Regions from separate parts of the Actinoplanes sp. NPDC051405 genome, predicted to be linked through region 2. Evidence: riboswitches for the same ligand, from Rfam matches in the RefSeq annotation. Region 2 holds a riboswitch; the other holds the start of a gene.
What was found. Region 2 has a riboswitch for thiamine pyrophosphate ahead of thiE (thiamine phosphate synthase). Riboswitches for the same ligand answer to the same signal wherever they lie in the genome.

Region 1 (7,247 bases), on a different contig from region 2:
ACAGCGCCCAGGAGCTGCACGCCATCCTGCGTGAGCGCGGCGAACGGGTCGGCCTGACCACGGTCTACCGCACGTTGCAGGGTCTGGCCGACGCCGGCGAGATCGACGTGATGCGCCCGCCCGGCGGCGAGCACCTCTACCGCCGGTGCAGCCAGGGCCACCACCACCATCTGGTCTGCCGGTCCTGCGGGCGGGCCGTCGAGGTGGAGGGCCCGGCGGTGGAGACCTGGGCGGACAAGGTCGCCGGCCGGCACGGCTTCGTCGACGTCTCGCACACCATGGAGATCTTCGGTACGTGCCCGGAGTGCGCGGCGAAGCGTTCCTAGCCCGCGCGTGGGACGCTGTCGCGCGTGAAGATGTACGCCGACCGGCTGCCCATCGCCGTCCGCCAGCTGCTGACCGATCTCCTGGTCGTGTTCTGGGTCTACGCCTGGATCCGGGCCGGCCTCTGGATCAACGACATGGTCGAGAAACTCGGCGTGCCAGGGCAGAAACTGCAGGAGGCGGGCACCGGGATCGCCGGCAACCTCGGCGACATCGGCGGCAAGGTGGGCCGGGTGCCGCTGGTCGGCGACGACCTCACCGCGCCGTTCAACAGCGCCGCCGACGCCGCGAAGTCGATCGCCGAGGCCGGTCGCCAGCAGCAGGAAGTCGTCGACAATCTGGCGCTGACCATGGCCCTGCTGATCATCGCCGTCCCGCTGGCGCTGGTGCTCTTCCTGTGGCTGCCGAAGCGGCTGCGCTGGATGCGCCGCGCCGCGGTGGCCGCCCAGGTGCGCTCAGAGCCGGCCGGTCAGGACCTGCTGGCGTTGCGGGCCCTGGCCAGCCGGCCGCTGAACGAGCTGGCCAAGCTGGGCCCGGACATCGCCCAGTCCTGGCGCAACGGCGACGCCGCCGCGGTGCAGGCGCTGGCCGCGCTCGAGCTCAAGGACCTCGGGCTCAAGCCCGCGAAGTCTCATTAGGTTCGGCGGCGTCCTCGGCGAACTCCTCGTCCTCCTCCTCGTCGTCATCGTCGACCCAGTTGCGGCGGGCCCACGGGACGGCGGCCCAGAAGGTCAGGAAGAAGAGCGCGGCGATGCCGGTCAGGATCAGCGCGACCCAGATGTTGGTCAGGAAGTCGGTGATCAGCAGCACGCTGCTGACCATCGAGATCAGCATGAACGCCAGGCCGCCGGTGGCCATCTTGTGCGCATAGCGGACCAGCTCGGGCTTGCGGCCCTGGCGGAACAACGCCCGGTGGAACGCCACCGGAGAGATGATCATCGCGGTGGCCGCCGCGGCTGACAGCAACGCGACGATGTAGGTGTCCTTCTGGAAGTCCGTCGTCTTCGGGAAGCCGTTGCTGAAGGGCAGAGTCAGCAGGAACGCGAAGAGGATCTGCACGCCCGTCTGAGCCACGCGCAGCTCCTGCAGCAGGTCGGCGAAATTGCGGTCCCAGCGCTGCTTCTCGGTCTCGTGCTTGCTCCGTCGCTTCTCGGCGGCCATCGAACCTCCTTCTCGGTGGACGGATGGTTGCCCGGACGTGAACGGCGTCAAACGCCGATGCGGGCCAGCGCCACGTCCGCCAGCGCGCGCGGCGCCTCCTCCGGGATCCAGTGGCCGATCCCGCGCAACGTCACCAACCGGTAGTCGGCCTCCACCCAGGTGGCGGTGGCCAGCGCGGCCGGCTTGCCGACGACCGGATCGCCGTCGCTCCACACGTACGTGGTCGGCACGGTGACCTTGCCGACCTTGGCGAGCTGACCACTGGACAGGGCGCGGTACCAGTTCAGCGCACCGGTGAGCCGGCCCGGCTCGCGCATGGCCGTGGCGTAGAGGCCGGCCCGGGCCCCGATCGGGCGCATCATCTGCCGCAGCGCCGTACCGCCGGCGCCGAGCAGCAGCCGCTCCGCGACCCGCGACCGGAACACCCCCATGTAGGCGAAGCGCAGCTTCTGCGACGGCTGGTTGTGCAGGGCGACGCCGAGGCCGCGCGGGTGCGGCACCGACACCGCGGTCAGGGTGCTGACCCGGTCGGGGTGCCGGTCGGCGAGCAACCAGCCCACCTGCGCGCCCCAGTCGTGGCCGATGACGTGCGCCCGGGCGACCCCGAGCTCGTCCAGCACCGCGACCGCGTCGGCGGTCGGCTCGTCGAGGCGGTAGTCGGCGACCGCGGGAGGGCGCGCGCCGGGTGAGTAGCCGCGCTGGTCGAGGGCGTACGTGCGCAGCCCGGCCGCGTGCAGCCGGGGCAGGATCAGGTCGAACTCACGATGGTCCTGCGGGAAACCGTGCAGCAGGAGCACGGGTGCACCGTCGGCCGGGCCGCCCTCGTACACGTCGAAGGTGAGACCTCTGGCCTTGATCCGCATGTGACGCCTCCTACGCTGTCCCGTACAGCCGTACGGTGTTAGCGTTCATCGAAACACAAGCACCGAAACAAACATGCAATCCGACAGGGGAGCGCACAGCGCTGAGAGTGCGGGTGACACCGCAGACCCTCGAACCTGATCTGGGTAATGCCAGCGCAGGGAGCTCGGTCTTTCTCCAGCCGCGCCGTGTCCGGGAGACGTCCCCGGCCACGGCGTCGCGTCTCCTCCCGGTACGAGCTGGGAGGCACATCACATGAAGCACCGTTGGCGCACCATCGACATCGTCATCGCCTCGATCATCGCGGTCGCGTTCGGGGTCATCTTCTGGGCCTGGGGCCTGCTCTGGAACGGCCCGGCGGACGCCATCCCGCTGCCCGGCCGGGCCATCCTGTACGGCGTCTGGCTGGTGCCGGCCGTTCTGGGCGCCCTGGTCATCCGCAAGCCGGGCGCGGCCTTCTACACGCTGACTCTGGCCGCCCTGGTGTCCGTCGCGCTCGGCACCAGCTGGGGCTGGACGCTGGTGCTGCAGGGACCGATCGAGGCGGCCGCGGCCGAGCTGGTCTTCGCCGCGTTCGCGTACCGGGTGTGGAACCTGCCGGTGGCGGCGCTGGCGGCGGCCGCGGCCGGGATCGCCGCGTCCGTCTACGACGCTTTCGTCTGGTACGGCGGGACGTCGTGGGCGACGTTGCGGCTGCCGTACATCGCCATCACCGCGGTCAGCGCGGTGCTGGTGGCCGGTCTGGGCAGCATCCTGCTGGTCCGGGCGCTGGCCCAGACCGGCGTGCTGGACCGCTTCGCCTCCGGTCGCGAACGCGCCGCCGTTTGACCATGGGCGAGCTGGTCCTGCGGGGGTTCGGGTGGCGGCACGCCGGTCGTAAGGCGTGGGCGGTGCGCGGGGTCGACCTGCGTGTCGCGCACGGCGAGCGGGTGCTGCTGCTCGGGCCGTCCGGGGCCGGCAAGTCCACGCTGCTGGCCGCGCTGGCCGGGCTGCTGCCCGAGGACTCCGGCGAGTCCGAGGGCACGGTCGAGATCGACGGGCTCGACCCGCGCAAGGCCCGCGAGCGGGTCGGCATCGTCTTCCAGGACCCGCAGACCCAGCTGGTCATGTCGCGCAGCGGCGACGACGTGGCGTTCGGGCTGGAGAACCGCGGTGTACCGGCCGGGGAGATCTGGCCGCGGGTCGACGAGGCGCTGCACCGGGTCGGTTTCGGCTACGGCCGGGACCGGCCGACCGCGGCGTTGTCCGGCGGTGAGCAGCAACGGCTGGCGCTGGCCGGCACCCTCGCTTTGCGCCCCGGCCTGCTGCTGCTCGACGAGCCGACCGCCAACCTCGACCCGGCCGGGGCGGCGCTGATCCGGGCCGCGGTCGCCCGCGCGCTGGGCGATGACACCACGCTGATCCTCGTCGAGCACCGGGTCGCGGAGGCGCTCACGCTCGTCGACCGGGTGGTCGTGCTGGAGCCGGGCGGCGGGGTCCGGGCCGACGGCCAGCCGGACGCGGTCTTCGCGGCGCACGGCGACCGGCTGGCGGACGAGGGGGTCTGGGTGCCGGGTCACCCGGTCGCCCCCCGCCGGGCCGTCACCGGTCCGGGTGCCCCTCTGGTACGCGCCACAGCCGCCGCCCTGCGCAACCGCCTCGCGCCCACCACGCTGACCGCCCACGAGCGCGAAGTGCTGGCGGTGACCGGCCCCAACGGCGCGGGCAAGTCCACGTTGGCGTTGCTGCTCGGCGGGCTGCTGAAGCCCACCTCGGGCACGATCGACGCCGTCCCGGGCGGGGCGCCGCACCGGTGGCGGGCGGCCGAGCTGACCACGAGGATCGGCTCGGTCTTCCAGGATCCGGAGCACCAGTTCGTCACCCACCGGGTCGCCGACGAGCTGGCGCTGGGCCCGCGCCGGATCGGGCGCCCGGAGGCCGAGGTCCGCCGGGTCGTCGACGAGCTGCTGCTACGGCTGCGGTTGGAGAAGCTGGCGGGCGCGAACCCGTACACGCTCTCCGGTGGGGAAGCGCGGCGGCTGAGCGTGGCGACAGCCCTGGCCACCGCGCCGCAGCTGCTGGTGCTGGACGAGCCGACGTTCGGCCAGGACCGGCGTACCTGGATCGAGCTGGTCGACCTGCTGGCCCGGCTGCGCGACGACGGCCACGGCATCGTCGCGGTGACCCACGACGACGACTTCGTGGCGGCCCTCGCCGGCTCCGTCCACCGCCTGGAACGGGCCGCATGACGCTCACCCTGCCGACCTTCGAGGCCAGCACCGCACCGCTCGCGCGGCGCAACCCTGTCGCCAAGCTCGCCGCCGCCCTGTTGTTCAGCGCCCCGCTGATCGCCACCCTGGATCCGCTGACCCCGACCATCGCCCTGGCCGTCGAGCTGGCGGTGCTGCCGCTGTTCGGGATGCGCTACGGCACGCTGTTCCGGCGGGCCTGGCCGCTGGTGCTCGCCGCCGGCGGCATCGTGATCACGCTGGTGCTGTTCGCGGCCGAGCGCACCGGGGCCACGGTGGCGACGCTCGGGCCGTTCGACGTGACCACCGGGGTGCTGGTCACCGCGCTGGGCATGGTGCTGCGGGTCTTCGCGATCGCGCTGCCGGGCATCATCGTGTTCGCCACCACCGACCCCACCGACCTGGCCGATGCCCTGGTGCAGAACGTGCGGGCGCCGGCCCGGTTCGCGATCGGCGCGCTGGCCGCGTTCCGGCTGGTGCCGCTGCTCGGCGAGGAGTGGCAGATGCTCAGCCTGGCCCGCCGCGCGCGGGGCATCGACGCCGGGCGCAACCCGGTGGCCAAGCTGCGGCTGTTCGTGTCGACGGCGTTCGCGCTGCTGGTGGGGGCCCTTCGGCGGGGCGGGCGGCTGGCGGTGGCGATGGACGCGCGGGGCTTCGACGCGGGCACGCCCAGGACGTACGCCCGCCGGCAGACCTTCGGCCGCGCCGACGCTGCCCTCATGATCGGCGCGACGCTGGTGTCCGCCGCCGCCCTGACCACCAGCGTCCTGTTCGGACTGTTCCGGCCGATCATCGGCTGAACGTCGGGACGCGCCACCGGCGAGGGTGGCCGAGTCCGCCCGGGTGACCTACCGCAGCCGGGTGACCACTGACTGTCCACCGGCGGTGATGCCGCGTAGCGTCACGGGCGCCACGCTGTGTAGTCGATGAAGGGCGCTGTGGACCCATGACCGATCCGCATTTCCGGGCCCCGCACGCGCCGGCCGCGGCCCACTACCCGCCGCCCGGCCGGGCCGTGCAGCCCTACGCTCCCCCGGTCCAGCACGCCCCGGCCGTCTACGCGCCCGGACCGGCCGTGGCCTGGACCCGGCCCGCGTTCGCGACGGTCAGCGCCGGCGGCCGGCTCGGGGCGGCGGTGCTGGACTTCCTGCTGATGGTGGTGACCTTCGGGATCGGCTGGCTGATCTGGTCGATGATCACCTGGAGCGACGGGCAGACCCCCGGCAAGCAGCTGCTGGGTCACGTGGTCGCCGACGCGAACACGGGCGAGGCGTTCGGCTGGGGCCGGATGTTCCTGCGCGAGTTCCTCATCGAGGGACTCCTGTTCTGGATCCCCAACATGCTCACGCTCGGCCTCTTCGGCGTCGCCGACGCCCTCATGGTCTTCCGGGCGGACGCGCGCACCCTGCACGACATGATGGCCGGCTCCGTCGTCCGGCACCGGTAGTTCGTCCCACCCGCGCCTTTTGATGCGCGGCTGTGCATGAAACCCTCCCGTGTTCGCGCACCGGTCACCCCGGCGCCATCCGGCGTTGCGGTGCGGCCGCGAGATTGGCCAGGTCATCCTTGTCGATCTTCGGGAGCCATGGGACATGGGTCACGGCCATCACCACCACGATCACGACCACTCACACGACGCCGGCGGTGCTGCCGACGTACCCCCGGCCCTTGATCTGAGCGTCCCGGACAGCGAGCTGTCGCCCTCGGACGTCTCCCGCCGCGGTTTTCTGCGCAGCGCGGGCCTGCTCGGTGCCGGCGCGGCCGCGTCGGTGCTCGCCACGCCGTCGGCGGCCGCGGCCGCCGGGCTGCCGCACTCGCACGGCCCGGCCGGCGGCGGCACCGCCAAGGGCGGGTTCCGCTGGCTCGCGGGTGACCACCACATCCACACCCAGTACAGCTCCGACGCCCAGTACCGGGTCATCGACCAGGCCGGGCACGGCCGCGCGTTCGGCCTCGACTGGCTGGTCATCACCGACCACGGCAGCAACGCACACGCCAAGATCGGCGTGGAGAAGGTCAACCCCGACATCCTCAAGACCCGCGAGGAACTGCCGGACCTGCTGACCTTCCAGGGTCTGGAGTGGAACATCCCGGCCGCCGAGCACGCCACGGTCTTCGTGCACCCGGGCCGCAACGAGGTCGGCGTGCTCAAGCAGTTCGAGCAGACCTTCGACGGCTCGCAGCTGCCGGCCACCAACACCACCGAGCAGAACGAGGCCGCCGCGATCGCCGGCATCAAGTTCCTCGGCGAGCAGGTCCGCGCCCGCAAGGTCGAGGGCGCGCTGTTCCTGGCCAACCACCCGTCGCGGCGCGGCATCGACTCGCCGCACGAGATCCGCAACTGGCGCGACGCCGACCCGACCATCGCCATCGGCATGGAAGGCGCCCCCGGCCACCAGGCCGCCGGCATCCCCGCCCCGAACGGCCGCGGCGGCGCGCGCGGCCTCTACGACAACAACCCGTCGGCCGCGTCGTACCAGGGCTACCCGCCGGAGACCTACCGGACCTGGGGCGGCTTCGACTGGATGACCGCCACGGTCGGCGGCCTCTGGGACAGCCTGCTGGCCGAGGGCCGGGCCTGGTGGGTGACGGTCAACTCGGACAGCCACGTCAACTACCTGGACCAGTCCGACCGCGGCCCGGGCAGCGACTTCGAGGCCAACGGCCGCTACA
Region 2 (7,247 bases):
CGGGAGCCCTCGACGTACACCTTGCGCCTCATGGTTCCTCCTATATAGGGGCAAACAGGGCGGCATTCGGCAGCACGGAACCGCCGATCGCCGATACAGCCGGTCAGTCGTTCCTCAGTGGGAGAAGCCGAAATGGTCCAGGGGGCCCGGTCCCGCGCCGAGCTTCCAGTCGCGGGAGCCGGCCAGCGCCCGCCCCACGTAGTCCTTCGCGGCGCGCACGGCCACCGGCAACGGGTCGCCCTGGGCCAGCCGCACCGCGATCGCCGACGAGAAAGTGCACCCCGAGCCGTGGTTGTTGCCGCTGGGCACCGGGTCACCGTCGAGCACGGTGGTCACCCCGTCCGCGTGCAGCACGTCCACGGCGGATTCACTGCCGGTGACCACGACGGCGCCCGGACCGCGGGCCGCCAGCTCGGCGGCCGCGTCGGCCGCCTCGGCCACCGTCGTCACCCGGTGACCGACCAGAGCGCCGGCTTCCTGCCGGTTCGGCGTCAGGACGCAGCGGTACGGCAGCAGCGGCGTGACCGCGTCCACTCCGGACAGCCGGCTCCCGCTGGTGGCCACGAGCACCGGATCAACAACGAGGTTCGGCAGCTCACCGACCCGGGACGCGATGAGCTCAGCCACCGCGGCGTCCCCGATCATGCCCACCTTGACCGCATCGGGCGCCAGATCCCCGAGCACCGCGTCCAGCTGAGCCGCCACCACGTCCACCGGCACCGGGTGGATGGCCGTAACGCCGAGCGTGTTCTGCGCGGTGACCGCCGTCAGCACAGAAACGCCATAAACCCCGAGCGCGGCGAACGTCTTGAGGTCGGCCTGAATCCCGGCCCCACCCCCGCTGTCCGACCCGGCGATGGTCAACACCACCCGCGGCGTCACGCCCACACCCCCGCCCCGGCCTGCGACCCGCTCCCGCCCGTCGTGCCCGCGCTTCCGCCGGCGTTGGGCGTCATGCCCGCTGTCCAATCACTGCTCATGCCCCGGCCTTGAGCGACATCCCGGTCCGGTGTCCCGCCCTCGCCGTGGCCGGCGCTTCGTCCGAAGCCGCGTCGCGCCTCCACCGCCTCCGCGAAGGCCCGCGCCAGGGTCCGGGTCACCGATTCGGGGTCGCCCGCGCCCATCACCACACCCAGCACCGCGATCCCGCTCGCCCCGGCAGCCGCGCAAGCGGCCGCGCGCTGCGCCGAGTGCACCCCGCCGAGAGCCAGCCACGGCATCCCACCGGCCAGTGCCGCCGCCCGGTCCGGCCTCAGCGCGGGCCCATACCCAGGCTTGGTGGGCGTGGGGTACACCGGCGACAACGTCACGTAGTCCGCAGTAGACAGCTCCGGCGCCCCATGACAGGAACGGCCGACCAGGCCGACACCCGGCGGCACGGGGTCGGTGGCCGACAGGTGCACGGCGTCGCCGCCGAGCGGATCAGGGCCCGCGATCACGAGTCGTCCCACCGGAACCACCGCGCGCAGACTCTCCGCGAGGGCGTACCTTTCGGCGTACCCCAGATCTTTGTCGCGCAGGATGACCCACTCGGCGCCGCCGCGGACCGCGGCCGCGACCACCTCGACGAGCGGCCGCGCCGCGAGCCGGCGGTCGGTGAGCACGACGATGCCGGACGGGATCACCATGCCGGCCGCCCCTCGTCCGATGTGGACGCCAGCGCGTGGTAGCGCTTGGGGATCCGGCCGGCGCCGAAGGCCAGCCGCCCGGCCTCGACGGCGTGCCGCATCGCCGCGGCCATCCGCGCCGGATCGACGGCCCGGGTGACAGCACTGGCGATCAGTACGGCGTCACAGCCCAGCTCCATGGCCAGCGCCGCATCCGAGGCAGTGCCGATGCCCGCGTCCAGCACCACCGGCACGTCCACGCTGTCGCGGATGAGCCGGATATAATGGGGGTTGGAGATGCCCAGTCCCGACCCGATCGGCGCCCCGGCCGGCATCACCGCCGCACACCCGACGTCGGCGAGCCGGCGCGCGAGGATGGGGTCGTCGCTCGTGTACGGCAACACCTGGAACCCGTCCGCGACCAGTGTCTCGGCCGCCCGCAACAGCTCGACGCCGTCCGGCAGCAGGGTCCGTTCGTCCCCGATGACCTCCAGCTTCACCAGATCCGTCTCGAACGCGTCGCGGGCCAGGTGGGCGGCCTTCACGGCGTCGGTCGCGGTGTAGCAGCCGGCCGTGTTGGGCAGGATGCGCATGCCCAGCCGGTCGAGCATCGGCAGCAGGCCGGGACCCGCGGCGTCGACCCGGCGCAGCGCGACGGTGACCAGTTCGGTGCCCGAGGCGACGATCGCCGCCTCGAGTGCGGCGAGGCTCTCCGCGCCGCCGGTGCCCAGGATCAGCCGGGATTCGCCGAACATCTCAGCCTCCCTGCGCCGCGGTGAGAACCTCGACCCGGTCGCCGTCCCGCAGTCGGGCGGCGGGCCACGACGACCGCGGCACGACCTCCCCGTTGACGGCGACCGCGACGCCGCGCCGGGCAGTGGTCAGTTGGTCGACCAGCCCTTCGACGCTGACCACATCGACGTCGCGGGCGGCGCCGTTGACGATGACCTTCATCCGAACCTCCCCGGTGCGAACGCGTCCAGCAGTGGCGCCGACTTCCCGGTCGCCACCAGTTCGGCGATCAGATCGGCGGTGACCGGGGCGAGCAGCACCCCGTTGCGGTGGTGCCCGGCGGCGACGACCACGCCCTTGCCGTACGCGCCGAGCAACGGCGCGTTGTCGGGGGTGGCCGGCCGGTGCCGGACGAGCGTCTCGACCAGCTCGCACTCACCGAGGTCGGGCACGAGATCGGTGGCGGCGCGCAGCAGGTCGAGCACCTGCCCGGCGGTCACCGTGGCGTCCACCCGTTCCTCCTGGGTGGCGCCGACGACCACCTCACCGTCGGCGCGCGGCACGAGGTAGACGTGCCGCCCGTCGGCCCAGCCGCTGACCACGTGCCGCAGCAGTCCGGGCTCGCCGCGCAGCCGCAGTACCAGGCCTTTCACCGGCCGTACGGGTAGCCCGGTCAGTGCCGCCGTCCCGGATCCCGCCGCGACCACCACGGGTCGCGGGGCCGGGAGGTCCGCTACCCGTTCGCGCACGATCGCCGGTCCGAGGGCGGCCCGCAGCGCCGCGACAACCCGCCGCGGATCAACCTGCCGGTCGTCGGGAGCATGGGCACCGCCGCGCAGTCGTGGTGACAGCGCCGGTTCCAGCTCGCGGATGGCGCTGGGCAGCAGTGGACTCACCCCGAGGCCGTGCTCACGGCGGTACTCCCACAGCCGTCGCGCCTCGGCGAGGTCGTCGGCGGTGAGGGCGACGCTCAGGGTGCCGACCGTGTCGTAGCCGACGTCGATGCCGGTCTCGCGCCGCAGCTCAGCGGCGAAGTCCGGCCACCGCGCGGCGGAGTCGACCATAAGCTCGGTCAGCGCTTCCTGGCCGAACCCCGCCTCACCGGCCGGGGCCAGCATGCCGGCGGCCGCGTACCAGGCGCCGTCGTCGCCACCGCTGTCGTGCACGGTCACCGTCAGCCCGCGCTGCACGCACCGCCACGCGATCGAAAGCCCGATGATGCCGCCGCCGATGACCACGACATCGGTGCTGCTCATGCCAGCGCCCGCAGCAGATCCTCGGTCGCCCGGCCCGGGTCGGCCGCCGCCGCGACGGCGCCGACCACCGCGACCGCGGCGGCTCCGGCGCCGACCAGCGACCGCGCGTTGCCGGCGGTCACTCCCCCGATGGCGACGATGGGTGTGTCCGGTACGGCCGCAGCAACGGTCCCCACCGCGGCCGGCCCGAGCGGAGTCGGCAATCCGGTCTTCGTGGTGGTGGCGAAGACGGGACCGACACCGAGATACGACGCGCCGGCCCGCCGCGCTGCCCGGGCCGCAGCGACATCCCGGCAGGTCGCGCCCAGCACGCCCACGGGCCCGAGTACCTTGCGGGCCACCGCGACCGGCAGATCGGCGGCACCCACGTGCCCACCGTCCGCGCCGACCGCGAGGGCCACGTGTAACCGGTCGTTGACCAGGCATAACACGCCATGCGGGCGGCACAGCTCCAGGACGGCGTCGGCCAGGTCGTACGCGTCCCGGTCGCTGACGTCGTCCTCGACCCGGACCTGGATCGCCAGGCGCTGACACGCGTCCAGCCGCCGGGCGGCAGCGATGGCGGCGGCCACGACGACCAACGGCTGCCGGCCGTGCCGGGCGTCCGTGATGACGTGCAGGTGCGGAAAGGCAGGGCCCACAACACACTCCTCCCTGCGCCGGCATGACCCGGATCAGGTTCGACGGTCGGGGGCCGCGACAGCCCCCCTCTCAGCCCGGTGCACCGGACTCCCGTGGGGTTGGTTCCGAGCAGACGGTAACCCGCGTCCCCCCGCCCGTAAACCCCCACATCCCTCCACTGTGGGTGTTCGCGTCGTCGCTCAGTGCCCGCACGCTGCGGTGATGGGCACCCGAAATTTCGCTTCCGCCGAGCCTCACGGGTGGGCAGGATCACGGTCGTGACCGTCGATACGCGAAGTGAACCGCCGCAGGTGGCGGACGAGCGCGCCACTCTGACCGGCTTCCTCCAGCGTCAGCGCGACACCCTCGCGATGAAGTGCGCCGGGCTGACACCGGACCAGCTCCGCGAGCGGGCCGTCGCGCCGTCCGGCCTCTCCCTGCTCGGCCTGGTGCGGCACCTCACGCAGGTCGAGCGCAGCTGGTTCCGGACCGTGGTGAACGGCGAGGACTGCGCGCCGCTCTGGGCACGCCCCGGGTCCGGCGCCGTGGATTTCGACGCCACCGACGCCGACCCCGAGGAGACGTTCGCGGCCTGGCGGGCGGAATGTGTCCACTCGCGGTCCATCGTGGACGCCGCCGGATCACTCGACGACGTGGGCCACCACGGCGAGGACGCGTTCTCGTTGCGCTACGTCCTCACTCACATGATCGAGGAGTACGCGCGCCACAACGGCCACGCCGACCTGCTCCGCGAACGCCTCGACGGCGCCACCGGCGAATAGCCGCTAGCGGACGTCCCAGACCGGCTCCGGAGTCTCCACGACCTCACCGTCGCTCTGGAAGAGGATGAAACGGTCGAAGCCGCGGGTGAACCAGCGGTCGTGGGTCACCGCGATCACCGTGCCCTCGAACGCCTGCAGTCCCTCCTCCAGCGCCTCGGCCGACGCCAGGTCCAGGTTGTCCGTGGGCTCGTCGAGCAGCAGCACAGTCGCGCCGGACAGCTCCAGCAGCAGCACCAGGAAACGCGCCTGCTGGCCGCCGGACAGCGTGCCGAAGAGCTGATCGCCCTGGGCCGCCAGCTCGTAACGGTTCAGGGCCTTCATGGCACCCGCCCGGTCCATCCCGGAACGGTGGTCGTCACCCCGCCAGAGAATCTCCACCAGGGTGCGTTTCAGCAGCTCCGGCCGGTCATGCGTCTGCGAGAAGTGACCAGGGCGGACCCGGGCGCCGAGCCTCGCGACACCGTTGTGCGCCACGTGGGCCAGCGGTGCCCCGTCGACCGGCTTGTTGTCCACGTCAGGCGCGGTGCCGCCGGCCGCGAGCAGCCGCAGGAAGTGCGACTTGCCCGTGCCGTTGGCGCCCAGCACCGCGACCCGGTCGCCGTACCAGATCTCCAGGTCGAACGGGAACGTCAGATTCTCCAGCTCGAGCCCGGTGCACATCACCGCGCGTTTTCCCGTACGCCCGCCGCGCAGGTTCATCCGCAGCGACTGCTCCTTGGGCGGCAACGGCGGTGGCCCGGCCTCCTCGAACTTGCGCAACCGCGTCTGCGCCGCCTGATACCGCGACGCCAGCCCGTCGTTGTACGCCGCCTTGTTCTTCAGCGTGAAGACCAGCTCACGCAGCTTCTCGTGCTCCTCGTCCCAGCGCCGGCGCAGCTCCAGCAACCGTTCGTGGCGGTCGGAACGGGCCTCGTGCCACGACGCGAAGCCACCGGGATGCGTCCACGCGCTGCCACCCTCGACGGCCACCACCCGGCTCGCCGTCTGGGCCAGCAGCTCCCGGTCGTGCGAGACGTAGAGCACTGACTTCGACGACTCCTTGAGCCGCGCCTCGAGCCAGCGTTTGCCGGGCACGTCGAGGAAGTTGTCCGGCTCGTCGAGCAGCAGCACCTCGTCGCTGCCGCGCAGCAGCAGGTCGAGCGCGAAGCGTTTCTGCTGGCCGCCGGAGAGCGTGCGCACCGGCCGGTGCCGGACCTCCTCCCACGGCTTGCCGAGGATGGCCACGGCCACGACATCGAAGAGCACTTCGGCGTCGTAGCCACCGGCCTCGCCCCAGCCGGCGATCGCGTTGGCGTAGGCCAGCTGCGCCTTCTCGGCGTCGGGGTTGCTCTCCAGGGCGGACTGGGCCGCGGCCAGGACCGCGCCGGCGGCCCGCAGCGGCGGCGCGACCAGCGACAGGGCCAGGTCGTCGAGGGTACGGTCATCGCCGATCATCCCGATGAACTGGCGCATCACCCCGAGCCCGCCGGCCCGCGCGATGGTGCCGATCGGGGTGGACGTGTCCCCGGCGACCATCCGCAACAGCGTCGTCTTGCCGGCCCCGTTCGGCCCGACGAGCGCCACCTTCGCACCCTCGCCGACCCGGAACGACACGTCGGAGAAGAGCTCCCGGCCGTCCGGCAGCACAAATCCGACCCCTGACACGTCTACGTAACCCACGTGGGCATCCTCCCCGACGACCCGCCGGTGGTCAGCCGGTTTTTCCGGTCACCCGCAGCACCCGGAAGCCCCGCTGGCTGGCCGTACGCGTCACTTCCCAGCCCAGCGACACGAGCCAGGTGTGCAGCGAATCACCACCGAGGTTGCGGTTGATCACCAGCCAGGCCACCCCGCCGGGCGCGAGCCGGGGCAGCCAGCGTGCCATCAGCGCGCGCAGCTCGGCCTTGCCGACGTGGGTGGGCGGGTTGCTCCAGATCTGCGCGAAGGTGACGTCGTCCGGCACCTCGTCGGGGGCGGCGGCCCGCACCCGGCCGGCCAGCCCGAGGGCGGCGGCGTTCTCCGCGGTCAGCTCCCGGGCTCGGGCGTTGACGTCGATCGCGTAGACGGTGGCCTCCGGCGCCTCGCTGGCGAGCACACAGGCGATCGGGCCGTAGCCGCAGCCGAGGTCGAGCAGGGTGCCGGTGGTCGCAGCCGTGGGCAGATCGCCCTTGCGCAAGAGGACGGCGGTCCCCGGGTCGAGCCGCCCGGCGGAGAACACCCCGCCCGCGACAACCAGGTCGTAGGCCCGGCCGGCGGCGGTGAACTCGATG

Region 1: it holds a riboswitch for thiamine pyrophosphate, as region 2 does, so the genes downstream of both, ACZ6S4_RS42525 (ECF transporter S component) here and thiE (thiamine phosphate synthase) in region 2, are expected to answer to the same signal.

What each region holds. Positions count from the first base shown of each region.
Region 1 covers NZ_JBVJIR010000032.1:30,192-37,438, reverse strand. The annotation lists gene ACZ6S4_RS42545 (Fur family transcriptional regulator) at 1-326, shown strand, start outside; gene ACZ6S4_RS42540 (hypothetical protein) at 357-962, shown strand; gene ACZ6S4_RS42535 (DUF6328 family protein) at 940-1,485, opposite strand; gene ACZ6S4_RS42530 (alpha/beta fold hydrolase) at 1,533-2,348, opposite strand; TPP riboswitch at 2,424-2,528, shown strand; gene ACZ6S4_RS42525 (ECF transporter S component) at 2,602-3,174, shown strand; gene ACZ6S4_RS42520 (ABC transporter ATP-binding protein) at 3,177-4,574, shown strand; gene ACZ6S4_RS42515 (energy-coupling factor transporter transmembrane component T family protein) at 4,571-5,374, shown strand; gene ACZ6S4_RS42510 (RDD family protein) at 5,521-6,021, shown strand; gene ACZ6S4_RS42505 (CehA/McbA family metallohydrolase domain-containing protein) at 6,167-7,247, shown strand, end outside.
Region 2 covers NZ_JBVJIR010000023.1:4,382-11,628, reverse strand. The annotation lists gene thiC (phosphomethylpyrimidine synthase ThiC) at 1-32, opposite strand, end outside; gene thiD (bifunctional hydroxymethylpyrimidine kinase/phosphomethylpyrimidine kinase) at 115-882, opposite strand; partial or broken gene ACZ6S4_RS37785 (thiamine phosphate synthase) at 1,005-1,628, opposite strand; gene ACZ6S4_RS37780 (thiazole synthase) at 1,622-2,362, opposite strand; gene thiS (sulfur carrier protein ThiS) at 2,364-2,561, opposite strand; gene thiO (glycine oxidase ThiO) at 2,558-3,595, opposite strand; gene thiE (thiamine phosphate synthase) at 3,592-4,215, opposite strand; TPP riboswitch at 4,230-4,341, opposite strand; gene ACZ6S4_RS37760 (DinB family protein) at 4,486-4,998, shown strand; gene ACZ6S4_RS37755 (ABC-F family ATP-binding cassette domain-containing protein) at 5,002-6,657, opposite strand; gene ACZ6S4_RS37750 (class I SAM-dependent methyltransferase) at 6,689-7,247, opposite strand, start outside.